Azospirillum brasilense: one gene and its partner. The protein of the gene in region 1 interacts with the protein of each later gene in a pairwise test. Links are inferred from orthologs where the notes say so. Each region holds a gene or a part of one and is shown on either strand. Other genes may lie near its edges. The genes, in order: ybgC and AMK58_RS07410.

What was found.
Region 2: the proteins of ybgC (region 1) and AMK58_RS07410 interact in binary tests that used the Escherichia coli proteins (3 or more experiments, as listed by UniProt). The link is inferred for Azospirillum brasilense from one-to-one orthologs.

The regions. Positions count from the first base shown.
Region 1 is NZ_CP012914.1:2,006,037-2,013,372, reverse strand. Bases 2,017-5,016 are described here. They hold ybgC (tol-pal system-associated acyl-CoA thioesterase), read left to right. Parts: upstream 2,017-3,276; coding sequence 3,277-3,756; downstream 3,757-5,016. Other genes in these bases: AMK58_RS09270 (energy transducer TonB), read left to right, coding at 4,997-5,016; tolR (protein TolR), read left to right, coding at 4,486-4,968; tolQ (protein TolQ), read left to right, coding at 3,762-4,484; ruvB (Holliday junction branch migration DNA helicase RuvB), read left to right, coding at 2,193-3,284; ruvA (Holliday junction branch migration protein RuvA), read left to right, coding at 2,017-2,196. Also shown: AMK58_RS09305 (YebC/PmpR family DNA-binding transcriptional regulator), read left to right, coding at 1-461; AMK58_RS31875 (endonuclease domain-containing protein), read left to right, coding at 1,010-1,573; more of ruvA, read left to right, coding at 1,570-2,016; more of AMK58_RS09270, read left to right, coding at 5,017-6,154; Tol-Pal system beta propeller repeat protein TolB, read left to right, coding at 6,157-7,336.
Region 2 is NZ_CP012914.1:1,611,337-1,616,828, forward strand. Bases 1-2,668 are described here. They hold AMK58_RS07410 (acyl carrier protein), read left to right. Parts: upstream 1-1,048; coding sequence 1,049-1,288; downstream 1,289-2,668. Other genes in these bases: fabD (ACP S-malonyltransferase), read left to right, coding at 1-133; fabG (3-oxoacyl-[acyl-carrier-protein] reductase), read left to right, coding at 142-879; fabF (beta-ketoacyl-ACP synthase II), read left to right, coding at 1,376-2,638; mltG (endolytic transglycosylase MltG), read left to right, coding at 2,665-2,668. Outside these bases: more of mltG, read left to right, coding at 2,669-3,666; AMK58_RS07425 (hypothetical protein), read right to left, coding at 3,716-3,943; AMK58_RS07430 (lytic transglycosylase domain-containing protein), read right to left, coding at 4,207-5,492. UniProt on the Escherichia coli protein: Carrier of the growing fatty acid chain in fatty acid biosynthesis.

The DNA of each region.
Region 1 (7,336 bases):
TGATCGTCGAGGCGCTGACCGACAACCGCAACCGCACCGCCTCGGAAGTGCGCTCGGCCTTCACCAAGTACGGCGGCTCGCTGGGCGAGACGAACTCGGTCAGCTTCATGTTCAGCCGCGTCGGCGCGATCTATTACCCGGCCGCCGCCGCGGCCGCGGACGCCGTGTTCGAGGTGGCTCTGGAAGCCGGCGCCGAGGACGTGGCGTCCGACGAGAACGGTCACGAGGTCACCACCACGGTGGAGAATTTCGCGATCGTGCGCGACGCGCTGGAGGCCAAGTTCGGCGGTGCGGAGAGCGCGCGCCTGACCTGGAAGCCGCTGAACACCGTCGCCCCGTCCGAGGACGCCGCCGCCAGCCTGATGAAGCTGCTGGACGTGCTGGAGGACAACGACGACGTCCAGACCGTCGAAGGCAACTTCGACATCTCCGACGAGCTGATGCAGAAGCTGACGGCCTGATACCGGGTCGCGGAGCGGAGGAAACCGGGGTGCTTGGGCAGGCCGGAAGGAGCGGGGCGGCGCAGCAGCCGCCCGTACGCCTGTTGGGGCTGGACCCCGGCCTCCGCCACACTGGCTGGGGCGTCATCGACGTGTCCGGCAACCGGCTGACCCATGTGGCGGACGGCGCCGTCCATTCCGAAGACGGCCGTCCGCTGGCCGAGCGGCTGTGCCAGCTCCACGGGGCGCTGACCGAAGTGCTGGAGCGCTACCGCCCCGATGAGGCGGCGGTGGAGGAAACCTTCGTCAACAGCAACGCGGTCTCCACGCTGAAGCTGGGGCAGGCGCGGGCGGTGGCCCTGCTGGTCCCGGCTTTGGCCGGGCTGTCGGTGGCGGAATACGCCAACAACATGGTGAAGAAGGCCGTGGTGGGGCAGGGCCGGGCCGATAAGACGCAGGTCCAGGCCATGGTGCGCCTGCTGCTTCCCGGCTGCGCCATCACCACACCGGACGCCGCGGACGCCCTGGCCGTGGCGATCTGCCACGCGCATCACCGCGCCAGCTGGCAAATGTGGCGGCGGGGCGATGGCGTTTCCCTCTCCCCTCCGGGGAGAGGGTGGCCCGAAGGGCCGGGTGAGGGGGATGCGCGGGGCGGTGCGTCCGGCACGCGCGCAACCCCCTCACCCCAACCCTCTCCCCAGAGGGGAGAGGGAGCATTGTTGCCGGTTGCGAAGGACAAGCCGGCGCCTTTGCACACCAACCGTGCCGTTCAGATGCGGCGCGATTCCACGGAAGTGGAAAAGATCGTATGGCAACGTTTGCGGAACGCGCAGATGGGGGCCAAATTCCGTCGGCAGGAACCCATTGTCGGCTTCATCGTGGATTTCGTCGCGCACGACCATCGGCTGGTGATCGAACTGGATGGTGGGCAGCACGCCGAGCAGGCGCCGTATGACGAGCGCCGGACGCGCATGCTGGAACAGGCCGGTTTCCGCGTGCTGCGCTTCTGGAACAACGACGTGAACGACAATCTGGAAGGCGTTCTCGAAACCATCCGCACGGCGCTTTCCGCGACCACCGTGTTGCGCCGTGATCCCCTCCAGCGTTTGAGGGACAAGGAGAATTTCCCATGATCGCCAAGCTCACCGGTGTCGTGGATTCGGTCGGGACCGACTGGGTGGTGGTGGACGTCAACGGGGTCGGCTATCAGGTCGCCTGCTCCAACCGCACGCTGTCGCGCATGGCGGTGGGGGAGCGGCGGGCGCTGGTCGTCGAGACCTTCATCCGCGACGACCGGATCACCCTCTACGGCTTCGCCGATTCCGGCGAGCGCGACTGGTTCCGGCTGCTCACCACCATCCAGGGCGTCGGCTCGCGCCTTGCACTGTCGATCCTCGGCGTGCTCGACCCCGACCAGCTCACCCGCGCCATCGCGGCGCAGGACAAGACGGCGCTCACGCGCGCCGACGGCGTGGGGCCGAAGGTGGCCGCGCGCATCGTCAACGAGTTGAAGGACAAGGTGGGCAACCTTACCCTCGGCGCCTCGGCCTCCGCCGCTCCGGCGGCGGGCGGCAAGGCGGCGCCGGCGGGCGGCCCCGACAACATGGTCATGGCGGACGCCGTCTCGGCCCTCGTCAACCTCGGCTACGGGCGGTCGGAGGCGTTCGGCGCCGTCGTGGCCGCCGGGCGCAAGCTGGGCGACGGAGCCGGCGTGTCGGAGCTGATCCGCCATGGCCTTAAGGAACTCAGCCAATGACCGCCGACCAGAACGGCTCCGATCCTGACCGGCTGGTGCAGCCGGGGCGGGGCGCCGGCGATTCCGGCGAAGCCTCGATCCGTCCGCTCTCGCTCGCCGAGTTCATCGGCCAGCGGCAGGCGCGCGAGAACCTGTCCATCTTCATCCAGGCCGCGCGTGCGCGCGGCGAGGCGCTGGACCATGTGCTGCTGTTCGGCCCGCCGGGCCTGGGCAAGACGACGCTGGCCCAGATCGTCTCGCGTGAGCTGGGGGTGGGCTTCCGCGCGACCTCCGGCCCGGTCATCGCGCGGGCCGGCGACCTCGCCGCGCTGCTGACCAACCTGCAGCCGCACGACGTCCTCTTCATCGACGAGATTCATCGCCTTAATCCCGCCGTGGAAGAGGTGCTCTATCCCGCCATGGAGGATTTCCAGCTCGACCTCATCATCGGCGAAGGCCCGTCGGCGCGGTCCATCCGGATCGACCTGCCGCCCTTCACGCTGGTCGGCGCCACCACCCGGTCCGGCCTGATCACGCGCCCCCTGCGCGAGCGGTTCGGCATTCCGGTGCGGCTGCAGTTCTACGAGCCGGACGAGCTGGAGCTGATTGTCCGCCGCGCCGCGGCCGTGTTCAACATGCTCATCACGCCGGAGGGGGCGCGGGAGATCGCCAACCGGTCACGCGGAACGCCGCGCGTGTCGGGGCGCCTGCTGCGTCGGGTGCGTGACTTCGCCTCGGTGGCCGGCGTGCCGGAGGTGGACGCGCGCATCGCCGACGCCGCCCTGACCCGGCTGGAGGTCGACCGGCTCGGCCTCGACAGCATGGACCGGCGCTATCTCGGCATCATCGCCAACAACTACAACGGCGGCCCGGTGGGCGTGGACACGCTGGGCGCCGCACTCGGCGAGCAGCGCGACGTGCTGGAGGAGGTGGTGGAACCCTACCTGATCCAGCAGGGCTTCCTGCAGCGGACCCCGCGCGGACGCATGCTGACCGACCAGGGCTTCCGCTATCTCGGCCTCAACCCGCCGTCGGCGCCGACCCGCCAGTTCGACCTGCTGGACCGGCTGTCGGAGGCGAACCCGGACCCGGAGGACGGCGATGTCTGACGGTACCGGGACGGCAAATCTCTCGGGCTGGTTTGACGAGAACGCGCAGCACAGGCTGCGCTTGCGGGTCTACTACGAGGACACGGACGCCGGGGGGCTGGTCTATCACGCCAACTACCTGCGCTTCTTCGAGCGGGCGCGCACCGAGATGCTGCGGCTGACCGGATTCACCAACGCCGGGCTGGCCGAAAGCGACGGTGTGTCATTTGCGGTACGACGGGCGGAGATCGATTTTGTCGCTCCCGCAAAGCTCGAGGATACGCTTGAAGTGGTGACGCGAATCACCGATACCGGCGGTGCCTCCTTCGCAGTTGCACAACTTGCCCGCCGCGACGGCCGTGACCTCGCGCGGGCGGAGATTCAGCTGGCGATGATCAATTTGGCCGGTAACCGGGCCGGACGTCCCGCGCGCCTTCCGGCGCCGGTCCGCGAGGCGCTCATCGATTTGTACATAAGGCAGAAGCGAGACTGACTGCGATGGATCTGAATTCCGCCCAGGTGGTCGGGGCCGCAGCGAAGGCTCACGACATCACGATGTGGGGCCTGTTCTGGCAGGCCGACATGATCGTCAAGGTCGTGATGCTGATGCTGCTGGTTGCCTCGGTGTGGTGCTGGGCCATCATCATCGAGAAGCTGATGCGCATCCGCCGCCTGAACGCGCAGGCGGACGCCTTCGAGGAGAGCTTCTGGTCGGGCGGTTCGCTGGACGCGCTGTACGACCGCATCGGCCAGAACCCGAGCGATCCGATGTCGGCGACCTTCGCCGCCGGCATGCGCGAATGGCGCCACGCCGCCGACCGCGGCATCGGCTCCATGAAGGGGTCGCTGCAGCAGCGGGTCGAACGCGTCATGTCGGTGACCATCGGGCGCGAGATGCTGCGCGCCGAGCGCTACATGACCTTCCTGGCGTCGGTTGGTTCGACGGCCCCCTTCATCGGCCTGTTCGGCACGGTGTGGGGCATCATGAACTCCTTCACCTCCATCGCCGCGTCGGGCAACACCAGCCTCGCCGTCGTCGCGCCCGGCATCGCCGAGGCGCTGTTCGCCACGGCGCTGGGTCTCGTGGCCGCCATTCCCGCCGTGATCTCGTACAACAAGTTCACCACCGACCTCGGCCGCTACGCCGACCGGCTGGAGACCTTCTCGGGCGAGTTCTCGGCGATCCTGTCGCGCCACCTCGAGGAGCGGGGAGCCGCCTGACATGGGAGCCCAGCTCGCAGGAAAGGGCGGCCACGGTCGGGGCCGCCGCCGCGGATACCGCGCGATGGCCGACATCAACATGACGCCCTTCATCGACGTCATGCTGGTGCTGCTGATCGTCTTCATGGTCGCGGCACCGCTGCTGACCGTCGGCGTGCCGGTGGATCTGCCGAAGACCAACGCCGCCCCGCTGGAGGCGCAGAAGGACCCGCTGTTCGTGACCGTGCAGTCCGACGGCCGGGTCTATGTGCAGGAGACGGCGGTGGAGACGGCCAACATGGTGCCGCTGCTGATCGCCGTCACCAACAACAACCCAGACGCCCGCATCCTGGTGCGCGGCGACGCGAAGATCGCCTATGGCAAGATGCTGGAGGTGATGGGCACCATGAGCGCCGCCGGCTTCAAGAAGGTCGGGCTGGTCGCCGAGATGCCCAGCGGGCCGGGCGCCACCGGGCCGCGCGTCGGCGGCTCGGCGCAGCGCTGAGACGCCACGGCGAGTTGAAGGCTGACCCATGCGCAAACCCCTGATCGCCTCGGCAACGCTGCACGTCGCGCTGGTCGCGCTGTTCGTGCTCGGCATGCCGCCCAGCGATCGCAAGCTGGACATCCCCGAGTCCATCCCGATCGAGATCGTGGACATGGGCGAGGTGACGCAGGCCGCGCGCGTCGACAAGGGCGAGCCGAAGCCGCCTGTCCCGAATGCGGCCCCCAAGCCGCCGGTCCCCGAGGCCAAGCCGAGTCCGCCGGCCCCCGCGCCGCCGGAACCGGCCAGCGAGCCGCCGCCCCCGCCGCCGCCCCGGCCCGAGCCGAAGGTTCCGGAGCCGCCCAAGGTCGCCCAGGTGACGCCGCCCCCGGCGCGCGAACCGCCGCCGCCGCCCAAGCCGGCGCCGCCCCCGCCGCCGCCCGATCCGGCGCCGGCGCCGGTGGTCAAGCCGCCCGAGCCCAAGCCGGAACCGAAGCCGCAGCCTCCGAAGCCGGAGCCGCCCAAACCGGAACCGCCGAAGCCTGAGCCTCCCAAGCCCGAGCCCCCAAAGCCGGAGCCGAAGAAGCCCGAGCCGCCGAAGCCGGAGCCGGCCAAACCGGAACCGCCCAAGCCCGAGCCCAAGAAGCCCGAGCCGGCCAAGCCCGAGCCTCCGAAGGCCGAGCCGAAGAAGCCGGAGAAGCCGCCGGAGAAGACCGACGCGCTGGCCGACCTTCTGAAGAACGTTCAGAAGAACGCCCCGGCCAAGCCGGCGGCGTCGGAGAGCAAGGCCGACGCCAAGCCGACCCAGCACGCGGCCGCGTCGCCGGCGCCCTCGGGGGCTGCCAAGGCGGTGAACGGTCCGGACAAGCCGTTCAAGCCGTCCGGGCGCGCCATCGACGGCATCCGCGGCGCGGTCGGCAAGAACTGGAACTTCGATCCGGGCCGCAAGGACGCCGGAAACATGCAGGTCGAGCTTCGCGTGGAACTGAGCCGCGACGGAACGGTGCTGAACGTCACCGCCGATCCGAAATACGAGGCCCGCTACCGCTCCGATGCCGCCTTCCGGGCATCGGTCGATGCGGCGATCCGCGCGATCCGCAAAACCAGCCCCCTGCCCATCGGCGAGTTCTCCGGCGACTTCACGCCCGCCCGGTATGAAGAGTGGCGTTACTTCGTGTTCAATTTCGACCCGAGGGACATGTTCTGACCATGACGAAGAAGACGAGGCTCCTGCTGAAGGCCGCCGGTTGCGCCGGCGCTCTGCTGCTCGCCCTCGGCGTCGCGGCGCCCGCCCCGGCCCGCGCCGAGGTGCGAATCGACATCACCAAGGGCGTGGTCGAGCCGCTGCCGATCGCCATCACCAGCTTCGCCGGTGCCGGCGGGCGCGAGGCGCAGGTCGGCTCGGACATCTCAAAGGTGGTCGCCGCCGATCTGGAGCGGTCGGGCCTGTTCAGGCCGCTCGACCCCAAGGGCTTCCTGCAGACCCCGGACCAGCTCCGCTCCGGCGAGCCGCGCTACCAGGACTGGCGCGCCGTCGGCGCCCAGGCGCTGGTCGCCGGCAACACCACCGCCATGGGCGACGGCCGCATGAAGGTCGACTTCCGCCTGTGGGACGTCGCCGCCGGCCAGTACATGCAGGGGCTGAGCTACACCGCGACCGCCGACAGCTGGCGCCGCATCGCCCACATCGTCGCCGACGCCATTTACAAGCGGCTGACCGGCGAAGAGGGCTATTTCGACACGCGCATCGTCTACGTGGCCGAATCCGGCCCGGCCAACGCGCGCAAGAAGCAGCTCGCCATCATGGACCAGGACGGTGAGAACCATCAGTTCCTGACCGATGGCAAGAACCTCGTCCTGACGCCGCGCTTCTCGCCGGCGACCCAGGAAATCACCTACATGTCGTACTTCAACAAGAAGCCGCGCGTGTACCTGTTCAACATCGACAGCGGCCGCCAGGAAGTCCTCGGCGACTTCGTCGGCATGACCTTCGCCCCGCGCTTCTCGCCGGACGGCAACAAGGTCGTCATGAGCATGGCGCAGAACGGCAACACCGACATCTACGCCCTGGACCTGCGCACCCGCCGCCAGACCCAGCTCACCGATTCGCCGGGCATCGACACCGGCCCCAGTTACTCGCCGGACGGCCAGCGCATCGTCTTCGAGTCGGACCGCGGCGGCAGCCAGCAGCTCTACATCATGGGCGCGGACGGTTCGGGGCAGAAGCGGCTGACCTTCGGCGAGGGCCGCTACGGCACCCCGGTGTGGTCGCCGCGCGGTGATCTGATCGCCTTCACCCGCCAGCGCGGCAGCAACTTCGCCCTGGGTGTCATCCGTCCGGACGGCACCGGCGAGCGCATCCTGACCGAGTCGTTCCATGTGGAAGGCC
Region 2 (5,492 bases), 400 kb from region 1 along the record:
GGGCGTCGACACCCTGGTGGAACTCGGCTCCGGCAAGGTGCTGTCGGGTCTCGCCAAGCGCATCGACAAGGAATTGGCCGGCACCTCCGTTCAGGGCCCGGCCGACGTCGAATCGTTCCTGAAGACCCTGTGAGGCATTCCATGTTCGACCTGACCGGAAAGAAGGCGCTGGTCACCGGCGCCTCGGGTGGCATCGGGGCGCAGATCGCCCGCGCGCTGCACGCTCAGGGCGCCACCGTCGCCCTGTCCGGCACCCGCGTCGCCCCGTTGGAGGCGCTCGCCGCCGAGCTGGGCGAGCGCGCCCTGGTGGTGCCCGGCAACCTTGCCGACGCCGCCGGAACCGAGCAGCTCGCCAAGGACGCGGAGGCCGCCCTCGGCCAGATCGACATCCTGGTGAACAACGCCGGCCTGACCCGCGACCAGCTGGCCATGCGCATGAAGGACGACGATTGGCAGTCGGTGCTGGACGTCAACCTGACCGCCGCCTTCCGCCTGTCGCGCGCCGTGCTGCGCGGTATGATGAAGCGCCGCTGGGGCCGCATCATCGGCATCACCTCGATCGTCGGCGTCACCGGCAATCCCGGCCAGGCCAACTACGCCGCCTCCAAGGCCGGCATGATCGGCATGTCGAAGTCGCTGGCCGCGGAAGTCGCGTCGCGCGGCATCACCGTGAATTGCGTCGCGCCGGGTTTCATCACCACGGCGATGACCGACGCCCTGAATTCCGAGCAGAAGGACAAGCTGCTCACCGCCATTCCTTCCGGCCGCATGGGCGAGCCGGGGGAAATCGCCGCCGGAGTCGTGTACCTGGCGAGCGATGAGGCCGCCTATGTCACCGGCCAGACGCTGCACATCAACGGCGGCATGGCCATGATCTGAGGCGGATTCGCTGCCTGAACCACAGGTTCGGACCGGTTCCCGCGGGCGCTGGTCAAGGCTCTAAAAATGTGTTATCGGACGGGGCTTTTTGTGGCAGGAAGGCACGCAGCCGCGTGTTGAGCCGGCCGAATTCGCCCGAGCGGTCTCAAGGATTGGAAGGTCTTAAAAAATGAGCGATGTCGCCGAGCGCGTTAAGAAGATCGTTGTGGACCACCTCGGGGTCGAGGAGTCGAAGGTGACGGAGAACGCCTCCTTCATCGACGATCTCGGCGCCGACAGCCTCGACACGGTCGAGCTGGTTATGGCTTTCGAGGAGGAGTTCGGCTGCGAGATTCCGGACGACGCCGCCGAGAAGATTCTGACGGTGAAGGACGCCATCGACTTCATCAAGGCGAACGCCGCCGCCTGATCAGGCGTGGCGCAAGAAGGCCAGGCAGCTTTTCCAAAGTGGCCTGGCCGTCGCTGAGTTTTCCGAGGAAAGGTCAAGGAATACCCCATGAGACGTGTCGTCGTTACCGGCCTTGGTCTGGTCACGCCGCTCGGTGTCGGCCACAAGCTCAACTGGGAGCGTCTGACCGCCAGCCAATCGGGCATTCGCGCCATCACGGGTTTTGACGCCTCCGATCTGGCCTCGAAAGTTGCCGGGCAGGTTCCGCGCGGGGATGGCGACGGGTTGTTCAACCCCGATGCCTTCGTTCCGCCGAAGGACCAGCGGAAGATGGACGATTTCATCATCTTCGCCATCGCCGCCGCCCACGAAGCGATCAAGGATTCCGGCTGGGTTCCCCAGACCGAGGAGGAGCGCGAACTCACCGGTGTCATGGTGGGCTCGGGCATCGGCGGCCTGCCGGGCATCGCCGATGGTGCGGTCACCCTGGCCGAAAAGGGGCCGCGCCGCATCTCCCCCTTCTTCATTCCGGCCTGCCTCATCAATCTGGCGTCCGGCCACATCTCCATCCAGCACGGCTTCAAGGGCCCGAACCACGCGGTGGTCACGGCCTGCTCGACCGGCGCGCACGCCATCGGCGACGCTTCGCGCCTGATCATGCTGGGTGACGCGGATGTGATGGTCGCCGGCGGCACGGAAGCGGCGGTCAGCCGCCTGGGCGTCGGCGGTTTCGCCGCCATGCGCGCCCTGTCCACGAATTTCAACGACACGCCGGAGAAGGCGTCGCGTCCCTACGACAAGGACCGCGACGGCTTCGTGATCGGCGAGGGTGCCGGTGTCGTCGTCCTCGAAGAGCTGGAGCACGCCAAGAAGCGCGGCGCCCACATCTATGCCGAGGTGGTCGGCTATGGCATGTCCGGCGATGCCTACCACATCTCCGCCCCGGCGGAGGACGGCAACGGCGGTTTCCGCGCCATGCGCAACGCGCTGAAGCGGGCCGGAATGGAGCCGTCGGACATCGACTATGTCAACGCGCACGGCACGTCGACGCCGCTGGGCGACGAGATCGAGCTGGGCGCGGTGAAGCGGCTGTTCGGCGCGGCGATGGACAACGTCGCCATGTCCTCCACCAAGTCGGCCATCGGCCACCTGCTGGGGGCTGCCGGTGCGGTCGAAGCGATCTATTCGATCAAGGCGATCAACCACAGCTTGGTTCCGCCGACGCTGAACCTCGAAAATCCTTCGGACAGCTGCCTCGGCGTCAACCTCGTTCCGAAGGTTGCGCAGGAGCGCCGTGTGCGGGCCGCGCTGTCGAACTCCTTCGGCTTCGGCGGCACCAACGCCTCGCTGATCTTCAAGGATTTCGCCTGAACGGCGAAGCATCGCGGAGACCGCCGATGGGTTGGGGCCTCCGAATCGCGGCGGGGGCGTTGACCGTCCTCACCGCGGGCAGCGGCTTGGCGTTCTGGGGTGCCCTCCGCGTGATGGCCCCCGGACCCCTTGAGCATGCCGAGACGGTGGTCGTCCCGCGCGGCAGCGGGCTCGAAGCGATCGCGCTGACCTTGGAGGATGCGGGGGTCGTCGACTCTCCGATCCTCTTCCTGTTCGCCGCAAAGCTCCGGGGACCATTGAAAGCGGGCGAATACGCCTTCCCGGCGGGGATCAGCGTCGACGGTGTGCTGGAGATGCTGCGCCAGGGCAAGACCGTGGTTCGCCGCTTCACGGTGCCGGAGGGGCTGACCTCCGCCCAGGTGGTGGCCTTGCTCGACGCCGAACCGGCGCTATCCGGCGAGTTGAAAACGGTTCCGAAGAACGGAACCGTACTCCCTGAAACCTATCATTATTCTTACGGCGATTCGCGCTCGGCCCTGGTCGAGCGGATGCAGCATGCCATGACCCAGGCGCTGAACGACGCCTGGAAGAATCGTGGTCCGGACCTGCCTTACGAGACTCCGGAGCAGGCGCTGACCATGGCGTCCATCGTGGAGAAGGAGACCGGCGTCGCCGCTGAGCGCGCCAAGGTCGCTGGGGTCTTCGTCAACCGCCTGGAGACCGGCATGAAGCTCCAGTCGGACCCGACCGTGATCTACGCGCTGACCGATGGTAGCGGGGAGTTGGGGCGGGCCTTGACCCGGAATGACTGGAAATTCGAGTCGCCCTACAACACCTACGTCGCGGCTGGGCTTCCGCCGGGCCCGATCGCCAATCCGGGGCGGGCGTCCATCCAGGCGGCTTTGCACCCGGAAAAGCACGACTTCCTGTATTTCGTCGCCGATGGCACCGGCGGGCATGTCTTTGCGAAGACTTTGCCGGATCACAACCGGAACGTCGCCAAATGGCGCGAAGTGCAGCGCCGGCAGTCGGGTGGTGCGGGCAACGGGGACACGCCGCAGGATTAGCGGTCCCCTGTTCCCGAACGGAAGGCCGACCCGAACGCAACGCACTCGGTCAGGCGGCGTTCGACGCCACCATTTCGAGGGCGACGACACCGCCCAGGGCGCCGTAGCTCTTGCGGGCGGCCCGCATCTTCTCCAGCGATTCCATGAGGCTTTCCTCGGCGAAACCAGGGGCGAGTTGCGCCAACTCCTGTTCCGTCAAGGCGATGAAGGCGTCTAAAAGGCGCGCGTGGATGCGGCACGCCTGGCGGACTTCATCGGCGACCATCGGTGCTGGCATGGTAGGCTCCCAATCACGGAATAAAGAGAAACACGGTCCGTCCGTGCGAGAGAATTCTGTCGGCTTGTGGTTAATAGAGCATTAAATGCAATTCATCTTCCGGATAGGAAGAAGAGTTACCACTTCAGACGAAAATGACGAAATTTGGACGATTTCGATTTTGGTATGTGACAGAGATAAGCTGGCTTTTGTGACTTTCGAATATTCGGTTTTGATCGATCCGGCGGCCCGTCGTCCGAGATGGGCGAGGGGCCGCCGGGAATTCATCGACGGATTTCCTTATCCAGGTTCAGCTCCGCCTTGGCGCCCTGGATGCGGGCGCGGTAGACCAGCATAGCCTCCATGACCCGCTGGACGTAGTTGCGGGTCTCGTAGATCGGGATCAGCTCCAGCCAGTCCACGGCGTCGACGGCTTCGCCGCGCGGGTCGCCGTAGGTGTCGATCCATTGACGCACGCGGGTCGGACCGGCGTTGTAGGCGGCGATGGCCATGATGTAGGAGCCGTTGAAGCGGTCGATCATGTCCGCCAGATAGGTCGAGCCGAGCCGCACGTTGTAGTCCGGGTCGCTGATCAGCTTGGCGTTGTCATGCTTGACGCCCAGCTTGCCGGCGACCAGCTGCGCCGTTCCGGGCATGAGCTGCATCAGGCCACGCGCTCCGGCCGACGACACCACGCGGGTGTTGAAGGTGCTTTCCTGCCGGATAATGGCGTGCACCAGGGCGATCTCCGGAGCGGACGGGCGGCTCTCGATCATCGGGTAGCCGGCTTCCACCAGGAACACGTCGTTCTGGGCGGCGTCCTTCGCGGCGGCGACGGCGAGGTCGCGGCGCCCGACCTCACGGGCCAGCTTGGCGGCCAGCACGTAATCCGCCGGCTCCTTGGCGTCAAGGCTGATGCGGCGCAGGAAGGCGGTCACCCGCTCGTCGGTGTTGCCCTCGATCTCGGCCAGCAGCTTGGTCACTCGCACCACCTCCCGCCGCTCGAAGGCGGTGGCGTCGGCGTTGGAGACGCGCGGTTCTGCGGGCAGGGCAATGCGCCCGTTCCCGGCGTGGCGGGCGGCAAGCTGGCCGTAGAAGGTCGTGCCAAACTGGGCGGCCTTGGCGTACCAGTCCTTGGCCTGCGCCGTCTGGCCCAGCGCCTCGGCCGCGCGTCCGCACCAGTAGGCGCCGCGCGCCTTGCTGATCGGCGCGCCGACGGAGCGGTAGAGCTTGTGGAAGTGGTTGAAAGCGCTCGACGGATCATCAAGGAAGCGCAGCGCCAGGAAGCCGGCGAGGAATTCCGCCTCCGCGGCACCGTTGCCCTCGGTCTGCCCGTGCGCCGTCACCAGACGGTAGGCGAGGTTGTGGTCGCCGTTCACCATGGCGCGGCGGGCCAGGATGTGGCGCTCGGTCCACCAGGCCTGCGGGCGGCCCATGTCCTTGGGCGCCTGGACGATGATCTCCAGCGCCCCCGCGTCGTCGCCCTTGCGGCGGCGGTAGCGGGCGCGGTCGAACAGCAGGCCCGGATCGTTGCGCAGGGAGGCGGGAACGCGCGCCAAGGCGGCGTCGG